Regions from separate parts of the Arthrobacter sp. NicSoilB11 genome, predicted to be linked through region 1. Evidence: predicted binding sites of a transcription regulator. Region 1 holds the regulator's gene; each other region holds the start of a gene.

Region 1 (5,295 bases):
TGAAAGGCCGGTCAAACTATGTCTGCCGGCACAAACTGGAAGGCGGGTTCCCCTCCGAGGAGCCTTCCGAGGGTCAGCTTTTCTCCTTGGGCGAAGACACCAGCGTCCCGCACTTTGCCGCCTCCGTGGGCGGACCCTCGTCCCAGCTTGGCAAGGAGGTGGTGCGGCTCCGCGAGTGGGCGGAGAAGACGGCCACCGGCGACCGGGATGAGCTCCTGCCTGGTGTGACGGACCGTGCCTGGCGCCAGGTCTCCGTCACTTCCATGGAGTGCCTGGGGGCCCAAAAGTGCCCCATGGCCGCCGAGTGCTTCAGCGAGCTGGCCCGGCAGGACGCAGCCGAGGCAGATGTGGTGGTGACGAATCACGCCATGCTGGCCGTCAGCGCCTTCGAAGGACTTGCAGTCCTGCCCGAGTACGACGTCGTGGTGGTGGATGAAGCGCACGAGTTGCAGGACCGGGTCACCGGAGCCGTGTCCGGTCAGCTGTCGGTGGCCATGGTCCACGCTGCCGCTTCCGGCGCCCGCAAACATACCGCCATCACGGTGGACGCGCTGAACGCCGCAGCCGCAAACCTTGAACTGGCCCTCGCCGGTGCGCCCAGCGGCCTGCTTCCCAACGGGCTGAACGACGAACAGCTGGACTGCATGGACCAGTTGCGGGAGGCGTGCCGGGCCGCGTTGTCCGATTCCAAGGGGGACAGCAACGCCACGGCCGACGGCGGCCGGCAGCTGGCCCGGTCCCGCCTCATGCTCATCCTGGAATTGTGTGAGCGGCTTATTGCTGCCCGTGAAAACCGCGAGGTCGTGTGGTTTTCCCGGGCCGGCACGTTCGATCCCGGCCAGGGATATTCCCAGCCCGATGACAATGCCCCGGTGCTGGTCAACATCGCGCCGCTGTCCGTGGCAGGCAGGCTCCGGGAAGGACTCTTCGCCGGGCACACCGTCGTGCTGACGTCCGCAACCCTCGCCATTGGCTCGGCATTTGAACCCGCGGCCGGGGGACTGGGCCTTATCGGCGACGGCGCACCCAGCTGGACGGGTGTGGATGTCGGCTCGCCCTTCGACTACCCGAAACAGGGCATCCTCTACGTGGCCGGCCACCTGCCAAAGCCGGGCCGCGGCGTTTCGCCGGAGGCGCTGGAGGAACTGGAAGCGCTCATCAAAGCGTCCGGCGGGGGTGCCCTCTGCCTGTTTTCATCCCGACGGGCTGCCGAAGAGGCTGCCGACGCCCTGCGGCCGAAGCTCGATGTGACTGTCCTCTGCCAGGGCGAGTCGACCATGACCGCTTTGGTGAAGCAGTTCGCCGACGAACCGGACACCTGCCTCTTCGGGACTATGTCCCTGTGGCAGGGGGTTGACGTTCCGGGAGGCTCCTGCCGCCTGGTGGTGATCGACCGCATCCCGTTCCCCAGGCCGGATGATCCGCTGATGACCGCGCGTTCGCGTGCCGTGGCCCAGGCCGGCGGAAACGGCTTCATGTCCGTCTCGGCCACGCATGCCGCCATCAGGCTGGCCCAGGGTGCCGGCCGCCTGATCCGGTCCACGGGAGACAAGGGAGTGGTGGCCGTTCTGGATTCCCGGCTGGCAACAGGGCGCTACGCCGGATTCCTCCGCGGCGCCCTGCCGCCGTTCTGGGCTACCACGGACCGCAGCAAGGCGCTGGCGGCATTGGCCAGGCTGGGCGCGGACGCGGCCACGTAGGGCCCGGCAGGCGAACGACGCCAGCGGGGGCAGCCGCCGTGCAATTTCCGGCAGGCCGTCCCTTCGCGGGAGACGCGGTCAGAGGGAACGCAGGACCGAGACAACCTTGCCCATGATGGTGGCATGGTCGCCCAGAATGGGTTCGTACTGCGTGTTTTGGGGCAGCAGCCAGGTGTGGCCGTCGCGCTGGCGGAATGTCTTGACGGTTGCCTCGTCATCCAGCAGGGCAGCAACGATGTCCCCGTTGGCTGCGTCCGCCTGGCGCCGCACCACCACCCAGTCACCGTCACAGATGGCGGCATCCACCATGGAGTCGCCGGCCACCCTAAGCATGAAGAGCTCGCCCTGGCCGACCAGCTGGCGGGGGAGCGGCATGACATCCTCCACGAGCTGCTCAGCGAGGATGGGACCGCCGGCAGCGATCCGGCCAACCAGCGGAACCATGGCCGTATCCAGCGCGGTGGGCAGCTCCGTTACCGTGGCACCGCCGCCCGTGGCCTGCGGCGCGGGGGAGGCGCCGGCGGCATTGCTTCCGCTGTCCAGCGTGAGGGGCATCAGCACCTCCATGGCCCGCGGCCGTTTGGGGTCGCGCCGCAGGTAACCCAGCTTCTCCAGCTGCGAGAGCTGGTGGGTCACGCTGGACAGGCTGGCCAGGCCAACCGTGTCGCCGATCTCCCGCATGGAGGGCGGGTAGCCGTTGTCATTGACCGAGCGCTGGATGGTCTCGAGGATCTTCTTCTGCCGGGGGGTCAAGCCCTTGGCGGTCTTCCTGGGTTGCGGGGCGGTCCTGCCCCCGGCGGCTGCTGCTGCCATATTCGCCAATGCCTTTCGCTTGCCGCCGGATCTTCCGTTGCGGCCTGTTCCACAGCGCCGCCGGAAGGACTCCCACTGTCATTGTCAGACCCTGCTGTTCAACTTCAGTGGTGGTTGTTCTTTGGTTCAAAGCTAGGCCAGCCACATTGCTTTTTCAAACATTTGTTCTAGCGAGTCTCGACATTGTTCGTTGATAGGTGCTAAAACTTAACAAGCAAAGTTCGAACATGTGTTCTAGCCAGCGATTGCCCCGTTCGAAAACATGGCCGGAGAAGCTCCGGACATGGTGTGAACGGCAGGGCGGCAGCGGGCGGACACCCGGGCAGCACGGCAGGTCCAGGAGGGCTTAGTTCATGTCAGCTTTATCTCTTCACCAGGTTTCACCTACGCACCGCGTTTCCCTGCAGACCCGGAAGCCCTCGCAGCGCCGGACGCCGTCAGCAGCGCCCCTGCGGCTGACCCGCCGGGGGCGGATCGTCCTGATCGGAGTTCCGCTTGTGCTCCTCGCGGTACTCCTGCTGTCCCTGTCCGGACTTTTCAACGCACCGGCCAAGGCATCCGATTCAGCTGCGGATTTGGCCGTGACGCCGACGGTCACCGTGACGGTGCAGGCGGGCCAGTCGTTGTGGAGCATCGCAGGCGCTGTTGCTCCGGACCGCGATGCCCGGGACGTGGTGGCGGACATCGTCCAGCTCAACAACCTTCCGGCCGCCGCTGTGCTGCCGGGGCAGCAGCTGTTCGTCCCCACGCACTGAGCGGCACCTGGGGTTGGCCTTTGAGAAAGATGACCGGGACAGCAACGCCGGTGGCGAACAGAATCCGTCACATTTTCCGGTAGTTGCCGCGGCAACTAAACTGTTCAGGTGAACGACCAGCTAGAGCGTCTGAACCGACTTCCCCTCCGCAGCAATCTTCGCGGGCTGACCCCCTACGGGGCACCCCAACTGGACGTTCCCATTTTGCTGAACGTCAATGAGAACACCCATGGTGTTCCGGCGGACGTGCGCGCCGCCATCAGCGCGGCGGTCACGGAAGCAGCTGCAGGCCTCAACCGGTACCCGGACAGGGAATTCACCGACCTGCGGAAAGCTCTCGCGGAATACCTGGGGCACGGGCTCGACGAATCAAACCTCTGGGCAGCCAACGGCTCCAACGAGGTCCTGCAGCAGATCCTCCAGGCCTTCGGCGGCCCCGGCCGCACCGCCCTGGGCTTTCCACCCACGTACTCCATGTACCCTCTGCTCGCCAGCGGAACCGACACCCAATACATCACGGGAGTGCGCTCGGAAGGCTACGACCTGAGCGCCGAATCCGCCGCCCGGCAGGTCGAGGAGCTGCGGCCCAACATCGTCTTCCTCTGCTCGCCCAACAACCCCACGGGGACCGGCCTGGGGCTTGACGTTGTGGAGGCTGTCTATGACGCCGGCGAGGACAGCCAGACCGTGGTGATCGTCGACGAGGCCTACCACGAGTTCGCGCATGACGGCACGCCCAGCGCCCTGACCCTGCTGCCCGGCCGGGAGCGGCTGATAGTTTCCCGCACCATGAGCAAGGCCTTCGCGCTCGCCGGCGCCCGCCTCGGCTACATGGCCGCGGCCCCGGAGGTCACCGATGCCCTGCGGCTGGTGCGCCTTCCGTACCACCTGTCCGCGATTACCCAGGCAACCGCACTGGCCGCGCTCCAACACCGCGAGGCACTGATGGCCGATGTCCAGGACATCAAGGCGCAGCGGGACCGCATTGTGGCCGAACTGACCAGGATGGGCCTCAAGCCTGCCGCCTCGGACTCCAACTACGTGTTCTTCGGGGGCCTGGAAAATCCGCACCAGGTATGGCAGGAGCTGCTGGACGCCGGAGTGCTCATCCGCGACGTGGGCATCCCCGGCCACCTTCGGGTCACCGCAGGCACTGAGGCGGAAACCACAGCCTTCCTTACCTCCCTGGAACGCATCCTTGCGGGCCAGGCCGCGCTTCCCGCCTAGACTTGATACTGCGGCGCTGGGCGCCTTGAACTACTTCTTCTCCCACAAAGGATCCTTCACCATGAGTCCCACCGGATCGAATACGGCTGCGGCCCGGACCGCCCGCATGGAGCGTGCCACCAGCGAGTCCTCCGTGCTCGTGGAGATCAACCTCGATGGAACCGGCGTATCGGACATCGATACCTCCGTGCCGTTCTACGACCACATGCTCACGGCCCTGTGCAAGCACTCCCTGATCGACATGACGGTCAAGGCCACGGGTGACACCCACATCGACGTCCACCACACTGTTGAGGACGTGGCCATCACCTTCGGCGAGGTCCTGCGGACCGCCCTCGGGAACAAGGCGGGGATCCGCCGGTTCGGTGAGGCCACCGTTCCGCTGGACGAAGCGCTTGCGAACGCTGTGGTGGACGTGTCCGGACGCCCGTACCTGGTGCACGGGGGCGAGCCGGCCGGGCAGGAGTACCATCTGATCGGCGGCCACTTCACCGGTTCCCTGACCCGCCACGTCTTCGAAGCCATCACACTGCACGCCGGCATCTGCCTGCACATGAACGTGCTGGCCGGACGGGACCCGCACCACATCGTCGAGGCACAGTTCAAAGCCTTCGCCCGCGCCCTCCGCGCCGCCGTCGAACCCGATCCCCGGGTTGAAGGCATCCCCTCCACCAAGGGGGCGCTGTGAGCGGCCAGGTCCTCAAAGACGGCGCGATCATCGACCCGTCAGCATCAGGCAAGCTGCCTTCACCTGAGGGCAAACCCACGGTCACCGTGCTCGATTACGGTTCCGGGAACGT
Region 2 (5,295 bases), 1.7 Mb from region 1:
AGCGCCTCGGCGTCCTCAGGCAGGTAGATGCGGGTGAACAGCCGGTTGGTCAGGCCGCGGGCAAAGAGCGCCACGGAGATGAACGGCGCCGCACCCGGTTTGGTGGGGCCGGGGTTGACCGTGGTGAACGTGAAAACGCCGGAGTTGCCCACGGCGCCGCGGCCCCACCCAGTGAAGGTGTAGCCGTCGCGGACCAGGGAGCCGGTGCGCTGGACAACCCTGCCGTCGGCGTCCGGCTGCCAGATTTCCAGGATGGCGTCCGGGATGGTGTGGCCGGCGCCGTCGTAGACGGTGCCCTGCAGGCGGGTGGAGCCCGGGAAGCCGGGAGGCAGCAGCTCGTTGTCCTTCTCGAACGGAAGCGCATAGCCATAGAAGGGGCCAACGGTCTGGCCCGGGGTGGGAACAAGTTTGGTGCTCATTTTCCTACTCCTCGTCACCTTCTGCGCCGAGCGCCTCGTTTTCGGTCCAGGTCCGCTTGGGCCCGGTCAGGACGATGTCCCAGTTGTAGCCCAGGGCCCACTCGGGCTCGGTGAGGCTGTGGTCGTAGGTGGCCACCAGGCGGTCGCGGGCGTCCTGGTCCACGATGGTCTGGTAGATGGGGTCCAGCGGGAAGAGCTGGTCGCCCGGGAAGTACATCTGGGTGATGATGCGCTGGGTGAACTCCGTGCCGAACAGCGAAAAGTGGATGTGGGCGGGTCGCCACGCGTTCAGGTGGTTCTTCCAGGGGTAGGCGCCGGGCTTGATGGTGATGAACCGGTAGGAGCCGTCCGGGCCGGTGATGCAGCGGCCGATGCCGGTGAAGTTGGGGTCGATCGGGGCGGGGTGCTGGTCGCGCTTGTGGATGTAGCGGCCGGACGAGTTGGCCTGCCAGATTTCCACCAGCTGGCCTGCCACCGGGCGGCCGTCGCCGTCCAGGACCTTGCCGGCGACGATAATCCGCTCGCCCAGCGGTTCGCCGTTGTGCTGGATGGTCAGGTCGGACTCCAGGGCGTGCACGTCCTGGTGCCCGAACGCCGGCGAGTACAGCTCGATGGTCTCCGGATCCGCGTGGTGCAGGCTCTTGGTGGGGTGGCGCAGGATGCTGCTGCGGTACGGCGGGTAGTCCAGCCGCGGCTGGGTCTCCGGCTGGGCGCCGTCCTTCAATGCCCGCTGGTAGGCCTCGCCGATGGCGTTGATCTCTGCGCTGAGGTCCGCCTGTAACTCGATGGCCTTGTCCAGGGGCTGGTGGGCAGCCTTCGGTTCGGCCGGGGGCACGAGTTCCTCCGACTCCAGCTCGGCGGTGATGTCTTCCGGCATGGCTGGCTCCTTTCTGATCTGTTCGGTTTCTTGCGTCCGGGGTTGTGTGGTGCGGTCTAAGGCGTGCGGTGCAGCGAGTCGTACTGGACGGCGTGGCGCACCGGAGCATTGGGGGCGCCGTAGCCGTCGTAACCGCCGCGGCGTTCCACCATTTCGAAGAACACGCTGCCCACGGTGGCGGTGTAGAAGTGCAGGAATTCGCCGTCGGCGTCGCGGTCGAACAGCAGGTTCAGCTCCTGCAGGGTGGCCAGGAACCCAGGCTCCAGGTCGAACCGGGCGTCCAGGTCCTCGTAGTAGTTGGCCGGGATCTGCAGGAATTCCAGGCCCCGTTCCCGGGCTGCCCGGGCTGTGGCCACGAGGTCGTCCACGGCAAAGGCGATGTGCTCCTGGTAGGTCTTGCGGACCTCGCTCCGTGCCTGCTGGATGGGGGCGAGGTTGAGCACCAGCCGCACCGCGCCGTCGGAGGTCTGCATGACCTGCGAGCGCACCAGCCCGCTGGGGCTTGGCACCTCCGCGAACGGCTGCGGCTCCAGGGCCAGGGCGCTGGTGTAGAAGAGGACAGCTTCGTCGAAGTGCTGCCACGGCTGGGCAAGGTTGACGTGGTCGATCACGGCACTGGCTCCGGCGGACGGGTGTTCCAGCCCCTCCCCGAACTCGTGGGTCCACGCCGCCGTGCCGTCCGGGCTGCCCTGGCAGAGAAAGATCTCGGTGGAATCGGGCGCGGAGATGCCCTGGAAGACTTCCTCGTCCGCCTGCACCTTGCGGGCCACCACGGGGGCCTTGAGCTGCTGGGCGCGCGCCGAGGCAATCACGGGGGAATCGACGTCGAACCCCAGTGCGGCAATGGCCGGCTCGGCATGCCGGGCCGCCTGTTCGTTGATGATCACCCGGGCCTGGCCCATGGTCCACAGCTGGACGTCCTTGGTGCGGTGCCTGCCCTCGAAGGCGAAGCCCAGCTGGCCCAGGAGTTTCTCCAGCTGCGCGGTGTCGTCCGCCTTGACCTCGGCAAAGTTGAAGCCCGCGGGTTCGTTCACCTTGGGCAGGGTGGCAAGTTCCATGGGGTAACGACGGCGGAGCGCTGCTCCGTTGCCTGGTGCGGCTTCGGTACCGGCCAGCCACTTGGCGCTCTGTTCTTCAAGCCAGATGAGCGACCGCATGGCATCCACGGCCGTCCGCTCCACGTCCGACTGGCGGAAAACGTCATTGAAGACTTCCAGCGAAACGGGTCCGGTGTACCCGGCCCGGACCACGTGGCCCATGAACTTGGCCAGCTCAAACTGGCCCTCGCCCGGGAACACCCGGTAGTGCCGGCTCCAGGACAGCACATCCATGGAGAGCTTGGGGGCGTCCGCAACCTGGACGAAGAAGATCTTCTCCGGGTTGAATGCCTCAATGTGGGCGGTTTCCCAGTCCCGCGAGAGGATGTGGAAGGAGTCCAGGCAAGTGCCCAGATTGGGATGGTCAACCATCTCCACCAGCCGGTAGGCATGCTCGTAGTCGTTGACGTACTTGCCCCACGCAAGCGCTTCATAGGCCACCTTGACGCCGTGGTCGCCGGCCAGGTTGGCAAGCTGTGCCAGCTGCTCGGCGCGGAGGCCGTCGTCGTCGATGGTGGCGGTGGCAACGTTGGAGCAGACCAGGATGGTGTCCATGCCCAGGCGGGCCATGAGCCGGAACTTGGCCTCGGCCCGGCGGAGGTTGGCCTTCAGCAGGTCCGGGCTGACGCCGTCAAAATCCCGGAAGGGCTGGTAAAGATCCAGGCCAAGGCCCAGGTCCGCGGCCAGCTTGCGGACGTCCTCGGGACTCAGCGGGGACGTCACCAGGTCCTGCTCGAAGATCTCGATGCCGTCGAAGCCTGCGATGGCGCAGGCCTGCATCTTCTCTTTGAGGGTTCCGGACAGGCAGACAGTGGCGATTCCGGTGCGCATCAGGCAGCCACCTCTTCCGCTGCCACGAGCTCCAGGAAGTGGGCGCGCATGCGGTCCGGGTCCGCGTCCAGCCCGGTGAAGATCCGGAACGCGTCCGCGGCCTGGCCCACGGCCATCCGGCCGCCGTCCAGGACGTCGCAGCCCTTGGCCCGGGCGCCGCGGACCAGTTCCGTGTCGATGGGGCGGTAGACGATATCCGCCACCCAGTGCCGGGACTCCAGCAGGTCCAGGTCCAGCGGCACGCCGGGGTGGGCGGCCATCCCCACGGGGGTGCAGTGCACCAGGCCGTCGGCCACGCGCATCAGCTGCGGCAGCTCCGCCGTCGTACCTGCCGTGACGGTGCTGTCCGGGAAGAAGCCCTGGAGCTCGGCGGCCCGGGCTGCCGCGCGTCCCGGGTCCACGTCCACCAGGTGCAGGGTCCTGACGCCGGCGGTCAGCAGGGCGTAGGCGACGGCAGATCCGGCACCGCCGGCACCGAGCTGGACCACGCGGTCCAGCGACGCCCCGGGGAGGCCGGAAGCCAGTGCCGCGGCGAAGCCGGAGAAGTCGGTGTTGTAGCCGATGAAGCGGCCGTCCCGGATCACCACGGTGTTGACGGCGCCCAGGCGGCGGGCGTCCGGGGAGATTTCGTCAAGGTACTCCAGGACCAGCTGCTTGCAGGGATGGGTGATGTTCAACCCATTGAAGCCCAGCGTCCGGGCGCTCTGCAGGATGCTGCCGACGGACTCGCCCGCCAGGCCCAGCTCCAGGAGGTCGATGGGGCGGTAGAGGTAACGCAGGCCCTGCACGTCACCTTCCCGTTCGTGCATGGGCGGCGTGAGCGACGGCGTGACACCGTCTCCAACCAGTCCCACGAGGTAGGACTCAGTTCGAATACTCATCCGTGCAGCTCCTTTGGTAACGGCACCGGCAGTGTCCATGCGGGGATGGGCTGCGCCGGTGATAGGGATTACAGTACAGCATTTGTTCACTTCTCGCACTACTGTTCGAGATACGAACCAAATATTTTGAGTAACGGCACAGGCGCCTTAGCCGCGCTGCGGAAGGCGTGCAGCCAACTCGGCTGCCGCATCGACCAGGACGGGGACGTGGGCCTCCAGCTCCTCGAGGCTCAGGCGGAAGACCGGAACGGCCGTCGCCAGGGAGGCAAAGGCGTGGCCCTGGCTGTTGAGCAGGGGCACCGCCACGGCACGCATGCCGGCCTCGTTCTCCTCATCCATGACCGCGTAGCCGCGGCGGCGCACCTCCTCGATTTCCGCCCGGAACGCGTCCCGGTCGGTGATGGAGCGGGCGGTGAGCGCCTCGAGCGGGAGTTCCGCGAGCAGCCGCTCCCGTTCCGCATCCTCGGCGAATGCCACCAGGGCCTTGCCGACGGCAGTGGTGGACAAGGAGCCCAGGTGGCCCGGATCGCTGGTGACGCGGAAGATCTGCGGCCCGTCCACCTTGCTGACGGTGAGGTGGTGCAGGCCGTCCCGGACGCTGAGGATGGTGGCTTCCCCGGTCTGCTCGGTCACCCGGCGCAGGATGGGCATGGCAGTGCCCGCGAAACCGTGGTGGTTGGAGACCCGCTGGCCCAGCTGGAAGATGCGCAGGCCCAGGTGGTAGCGGCGGCCGTCCGGCTCGTAGTCAACAAAGCCGTCACGGGTCAGGGATCCGAGCAGCCGGTAGGTTGTGCTGAACGGCAGTTCCGCGCGGCGGGAAATTTCCGCGGCGCTGGCACCGCGGGGTTCGTCCCCCAGGAGGACAAGCAGGCCCAGGGCCTTGCCCACCATGTCCGTGCGTTCCGCAGGACGCGCGCCAACCTTCGCCTCCGGGGGCATGGCGTTCACGGGCTCCGTGGCGGCAGGGGCAGCAGCGGATTCTTCATTGGCCGCTGTGGTTTGGTTCACACTCATGGCAATCATGTTGCCACAATGTGAGAGCTATTTCTAGATGGTGATTATTTTCTTGACAGGTGACTGCCCTCACAGTCATAGTTTCTATATCGCACAAGTAGCTCCCACCATGTGGCTACTGACGCCGGGTCTTCTTCCGGACTCCAGCCGCATCGCGCCCCGCCCGCACCAAGGCA
Region 3 (5,295 bases), 1.5 Mb from region 1:
TCCCTGAGTGAAGGTTCAAATGCCATGGAGGCGGAGAAGCAGAAGGCGCCCGGCCTCAAGACAGGCGCTGCCCCGGCACCGGTCTCCAACCGTCCCCTGGGCGGTGACACCGACGAAACTGACCCTGGCCAGGCGGACCGCGACGGCCTTACCGGCGACGCCACCGCGCCGTCCGGAGGCTAGGAACCCGGCGCAGGCGGGTGGCCCTGCGGCCACTCCCCGCGCTCCATGAGCACTTCGCGAAGCAGGTCCGCGCGGTCCGTGACGATGCCGTCCGCGCCCAGGTCGAGGAGGCGGTGCATTTCCGCGGCATCGTTGATGGTCCAGACGTGCACCGCCAGGCCAAGGGCGTGGGCGCGGCGGATGAACCCGGCGGTGGCCACAGGGATCCGTCCATAGCGGACGGGGACCTGCAGCGCATGGACGTCCCTGAGCACCCGGCGCATGAGCCGGTGGAACACCGGGCGTGGAAGCACGGGGCCCAGCAGGGTGAAGAGGGCATTGGAGGACACGCCGGCGGAGGAGGCAACCGGCCGGCTGAGCAGTTTCAGCACCGCCCGCCGTCGACGGTCCGAAAAACTGGTGACCAGCACCCGCTGGTGCACTTGGTGCCGCTCGATGGCGGCGGCCGTGCTGTGGACGGAGCCCCAGTCCTTGACGTCCAGGTTCAGCCGGGCGTGTGGCAGCTGGGTCACCAATTCATCGAACGTGGGGATGGGCTCGCGGCCGTTGATCCTGGCCTTGGCGACGTCCGCGGCCGGCAGGTCCGCCACGCGGCCGCTGCCGTCGGTCAGGCGGTCCAGGGCTTCATCGTGGAAGAGCAGCAGCACGCCGTCGGCCGTGGTGTGCACGTCCGTTTCCAGGTACCGGAAGCCCAGTTCGACGCCGGAGCGGAACGCAGCCATCGAGTTTTCCAGCCCCTCAGCCGAGAACCCGCGGTGGGCCATGGCGATGGGTAGCTGCCGACCGGCGTCGTCCTTGTGCTCGAAAAAGGGCAGGGTCACAATGTGAGCGTACCCGAGCCGCGCGGGGTTGGGGCCGGCGGGTCAGTCAGCGCAGTCGGTTTCCCCGCATGGCACAATGTCCACCCCGTCGCCGCAGTGCAGGAGCGTCCGGCCGCGGCCGCCGTCCAGGTGGACCCAGACTGCCGTGTGGTCGGCGGTGATGGTGTCCACCACGCCGCCCGCCTCAAAACCGGGAGAAAGCAGGACGCGGACCCGGTCGCCCTGGCGCAGCTGCTTCCAGTGCGGAGCCGGGGTTGCTGGCCGGTGCGGCCCATCGGCCATGTGCTGTTTGACGTTCCTTGCCATGGTTGCCCCCTATGAGCCGGCGTAAGTAGTGCCTGCTTTCCATGGTTCACGCTAGGGGGCGAAGGTAAACGCCAGGTGAGCGGCAGCTGTGAATACGGGGGGCTGCTGCGGTCAGGAAAACTGGACGCCCAGGGAGGCGAGCCGCGCCTCCAAAACCTGGGCCACGCCGTCGTCGTCAAAATGCGGTGCCTGCTGCCCCGCCGCGCGGATGGCCTCCGGATGGCCGCTGGCCATGGCATAGCCGTGACCCGCCCACCGGAGCATCTCGATGTCATTGGGCATGTCGCCGAAGGCCACCACATCCGCGGCGTCAATGCCCAGCCCCGAAGCGTACTCGGCCAGGGTAACGGCCTTGTTGACACCCGGCAGGGAGAGTTCCAGCATGGCAACGCCGGGCGAGGAGTGGGTCGTCGCGGCCAGGTGCTCGACGGCGGGTGCCACCTCGGCGAGGAAATCATCGGGTGTGCCGTCGCGGACGATGGCAAGGAATTTGACCACCGAATCGTCACTGGTGAGCGTGTCCTTCAGCGGGGCCGGGGTGAATTCGGCCAGCAGCTCGCTGGATTCGTTTTCGATGAAGCCCGGTTCCAGATGGAATCCGGTGAGCGTTTCCGCTGCGAACAGGGCCGCGGGGCGGAGCGCCTTGATGATGCCGCGGACCTCCAGGACGGTGTGGATCGCCAGGGTGCGGGCGGAGACCAGGCGGTCCGTCTCCAGGTCCCAGACCACGGCACCGTTGGAGCAGATCACCCGTCCCGTGTGGCCCAGCTGCTCCTCGAGGGGGTGCAGCCAGCGCGGCGGACGGCCCGTGACAAACACGAGCTCGACGCCGGCATCGCGGCAGGCGTGGAAGGCGCGGATGGTGCGGGGGCTGATTTTTCCGTCGTGCCCAAGGATCGTTCCGTCAATATCGCTTGCTACCAGCCGCATGATGCCAGTCTACGTGGGGGTTTGCGCACCGTCGCCGCCGGGGCGGCCGCTTCGGGTCCGCGGGCTGTCCAGGGACGGCCGGGGTGGTGCCGTTGTCAGCCTCCGGGTCTACACTGAAACTATCGAACATATATTCGAATAAGGGTGTGTTGTGGGCGTTATTATCGGTCCCCGCGTGATAGATGCGGGCGCCTCGTTGTTCTCGGTGCTGATCTCCCCCGTGGCGGTGGCGGCAGGGTTTCCGTCTCCTGCGCAGGACTACTTTGACGGGCGGATCGACTTGAACGCGCACCTCATCAAGGACATCACCAGCACCTTCGTGGTCCGGGTCACCGGGGACTCCATGGAGGGCGCCGGCATCAGCGACGGTGACGAACTGATCGTGAACCGGGCACTGGAGCCGAAGGACGGGTGTGTGGTGATTGCGGTGCTGGACGGGGAGCTGACGGTTAAGCGCCTCCGCATCACCGGCACCGGCGTGGTGCTGCAGGCGGAGAACCCCAAATATCCGGATATCCACGTCCCCGCCCTGTCCGAGCTGACCATCTGGGGTGTCGCCACCAGGTGCCTGCACCATGTCTGAGATATTCCACGTTTGAGGAGCAGCATGCCTAAGCCGGTGCTCATGCGGCGGATGCCGCAGATCGCCCACGTGGATGTCAACTGCTTCTACGCCTCCGCGGAGCGCGCCTTCGACCCCTCCCTGGAGGGCCGCCCGCTGGTGGTGCTGTCCAACAATGACGGCTGCGCGGTGACGCGCTCCCCCGAGGCGAAGGCCCTGGGCATCGCCACCGGCGAGCCCTGGTTCAAGCTCGCGCCGCGGGCCAAGGAGTGGGGCCTGGTGGCGAAGTCCAGCAACTATGAGCTCTACGGGGACATCAGCTCCCGGGTGATGGAGCTGCTGGGCAGGTACTCGGCGTGGCTGGAGGTTTACAGCATCGACGAAGCGTTCCTGGGCGTGAAGGGAAAACCCGACGAGCTGCTGGCCCTGGGCCGCAGGATGAAAGAGGCCGTGCGGCGGCACGTGGGGGTGCCGGTCTGCGTGGGCATCGCCCCCACCAAGACCCTGGCAAAGCTCTGCAACAAGTGGGCCAAGAACAACGCCGCTTTTGGCGGGGTCTGCCTCTGGGAGTCGGTCCCGGCCGACGTTCGCGAGGCCCTCATGGGCCGGTTGCCGGTGGACGAGGTGTGGGGCATTGCCGGGCGGCTGATGAAGCGGCTCAACGTGTTGGGCATCTTCACCGTGCTGGACCTGGTCCGGGCGGATCCGGTGGCGATCAGGGACAAGTTTTCGGTGGTGCTGATGCGCACCGTCCTGGAACTGCGCGGCACCCCGTGCATTCCCATGGAGGAGGAGCGCGTCGGCCGCGACCAGCTGATATTTTCCCGTTCCTTCGCCACTCCCGTGACCACCGCCGCCGGCCTGCGCGAGGTTCTGAGCATCTACGGGCAGCAGGCGAGCGCCAGGCTGTCCAAGCACGGACTGCAGGCGAAAGTGCTGACGGCCTTCGCTGCCACGTCCCCCTTCAGGGATTACGAACAGGCCTACCCTTCGGTCTGCGTCTCGTTGCCCATGCCCACCGCGGATCCACTCCTGCTCACCAAAGCCGCCCACGCGCTGCTGCCCAATATCCGGGATGGACTGAAATATGCCAAAGCGGGCCTGATGCTCACCGACCTGCGGCCCACGGGAAACCAGCCCCCGCTCGAACTGTTCGAGAACCGGCACGAGGAACGCGGCATCGGGCCATTGCTTGAGGATGTGAGCCGCCGGTTTGGACGGGGGTCCATCGGGCTGGGGCATGCGGGCATCAAGTCGGGCCTGGACTGGACCATGAAGCGGGACATGCGTTCGCCCCGTTACACCACGCACTGGGACGAGCTCCCCCTGGTGAAGGCCGCGTAGGGGCACCAGGAGGGCCGAATCAAGACGCTCCGCGACGATTTTTAACGCCCTGCTACGCCGCATTGAGGCTTCGCGTCTCCCCGTGAACCACTGCGACACGAATGATTGTGGGGCCGCCGGGCGCTCCGTAATCTCGTCTCAGCATCAGCCCCAGCAAAGGATTTCCCCATGGCAAACCCGCAGGACAAGAGTCCGCAAAACCAGCAAGCATCCACCCGCATCATCGCCGGCGGGTCAGCCAAGCCCCAGCGCCCGCTCGGCCTCAAAATCGGCATCGCGGCAGCCGCGCTGGCCCTGATCGGCGGGGGTGCCGCCGTCGCCTCCGCCGTCAACAACGGCACCGCTGCACCGGCAGCCGACGTGGCGCCCGCCGGCAACCCGGCGGCCGAGCTGAAGCTTGGCTACTTCGGCAACGTCACCCACGCCCCCGCCCTGGTAGGGGTCAGCAAGGGCTTCATCGCCGATGAACTGGGCAGCACCAAGCTCAGCACCCAGGTGTTCAACGCCGGCCCCGCAGCCATCGAAGCGCTGAACGCCGGCGCCATCGACGCCACCTACATCGGCCCGAACCCGGCCATCAACTCCTTCGTGAAGAGCCAGGGCGAATCCGTCAACATCATCGCCGGTGCCGCGGCCGGCGGCGCACAGCTGGTGGTCAAGCCGGAAATCGGCTCCGCTGCAGACCTGAAGGGCAGGACGCTCGCGTCGCCGCAGCTCGGCGGCACGCAGGACGTCGCCCTCCGGGCCTGGCTTGCCACCCAGGGCTACAAGACCAACGTGGACGGCAGCGGGGACGTGGCCATCAATCCCACCGAGAACGCCCAGACCCTAAAGCTGTTCCAGGACGGCAAGCTCGACGGCGCGTGGTTGCCTGAACCGTGGGCGTCACGGCTGGTGCTGACGGCCGGAGCGAAGGTCCTGGTCGATGAAAAGGACCTGTGGGATGGCACACTGTCCGGCAAGCCGGGCGAGTTCCCCACCACCATCCTGATCGTGAACCGGAAGTTCGCCGCCGACCATCCGGACACCGTCAGGGCACTCCTGAAGGGGCATGTGAAGTCGGTCGAGTGGCTGAACGCGGCACCGGCCAACGAAAAGGCAACTGCCATCAACGCCGCGCTCAAGGAAGCCGCCGGGGCCGAACTGAAG

Evidence for each region. Region 1 encodes LexA, which represses DNA repair genes until DNA is damaged. Its sites were predicted from a motif close to TCGAACANNTGTTCGA; they were not measured.
Region 2: LDO14_RS20125 (shikimate dehydrogenase) is a predicted target of LexA. The motif match lies at 4,199-4,214, and genes of this name have one in related genera.
Region 3: umuD (translesion error-prone DNA polymerase V autoproteolytic subunit) is a predicted target of LexA. The motif match lies at 2,363-2,378, and genes of this name have one in related genera.

Annotation. Positions count from the first base shown of each region.
Region 1 is NZ_AP024657.1:1,654,546-1,659,840, forward strand. It holds gene LDO14_RS07715 (ATP-dependent DNA helicase) at 1-1,700, shown strand, start outside; gene lexA (transcriptional repressor LexA) at 1,779-2,513, opposite strand; gene LDO14_RS07725 (LysM peptidoglycan-binding domain-containing protein) at 2,867-3,268, shown strand; gene LDO14_RS07730 (histidinol-phosphate transaminase) at 3,377-4,495, shown strand; gene hisB (imidazoleglycerol-phosphate dehydratase HisB) at 4,557-5,183, shown strand; gene hisH (imidazole glycerol phosphate synthase subunit HisH) at 5,180-5,295, shown strand, end outside.
Region 2 is NZ_AP024657.1:4,321,616-4,326,910, forward strand. It holds gene pcaG (protocatechuate 3,4-dioxygenase subunit alpha) at 1-419, opposite strand, end outside; gene pcaH (protocatechuate 3,4-dioxygenase subunit beta) at 424-1,296, opposite strand; gene LDO14_RS20120 (sugar phosphate isomerase/epimerase and 4-hydroxyphenylpyruvate domain-containing protein) at 1,353-3,224, opposite strand; gene LDO14_RS20125 (shikimate dehydrogenase) at 3,224-4,105, opposite strand; gene LDO14_RS20130 (IclR family transcriptional regulator) at 4,253-5,044, opposite strand.
Region 3 is NZ_AP024657.1:172,476-177,770, reverse strand. It holds gene LDO14_RS00865 (hypothetical protein) at 1-183, shown strand, start outside; gene LDO14_RS00860 (glycerophosphodiester phosphodiesterase) at 180-1,004, opposite strand; gene LDO14_RS00855 (hypothetical protein) at 1,047-1,310, opposite strand; gene LDO14_RS00850 (Cof-type HAD-IIB family hydrolase) at 1,422-2,240, opposite strand; gene umuD (translesion error-prone DNA polymerase V autoproteolytic subunit) at 2,392-2,823, shown strand; gene LDO14_RS00840 (Y-family DNA polymerase) at 2,848-4,146, shown strand; gene LDO14_RS00835 (ABC transporter substrate-binding protein) at 4,315-5,295, shown strand, end outside.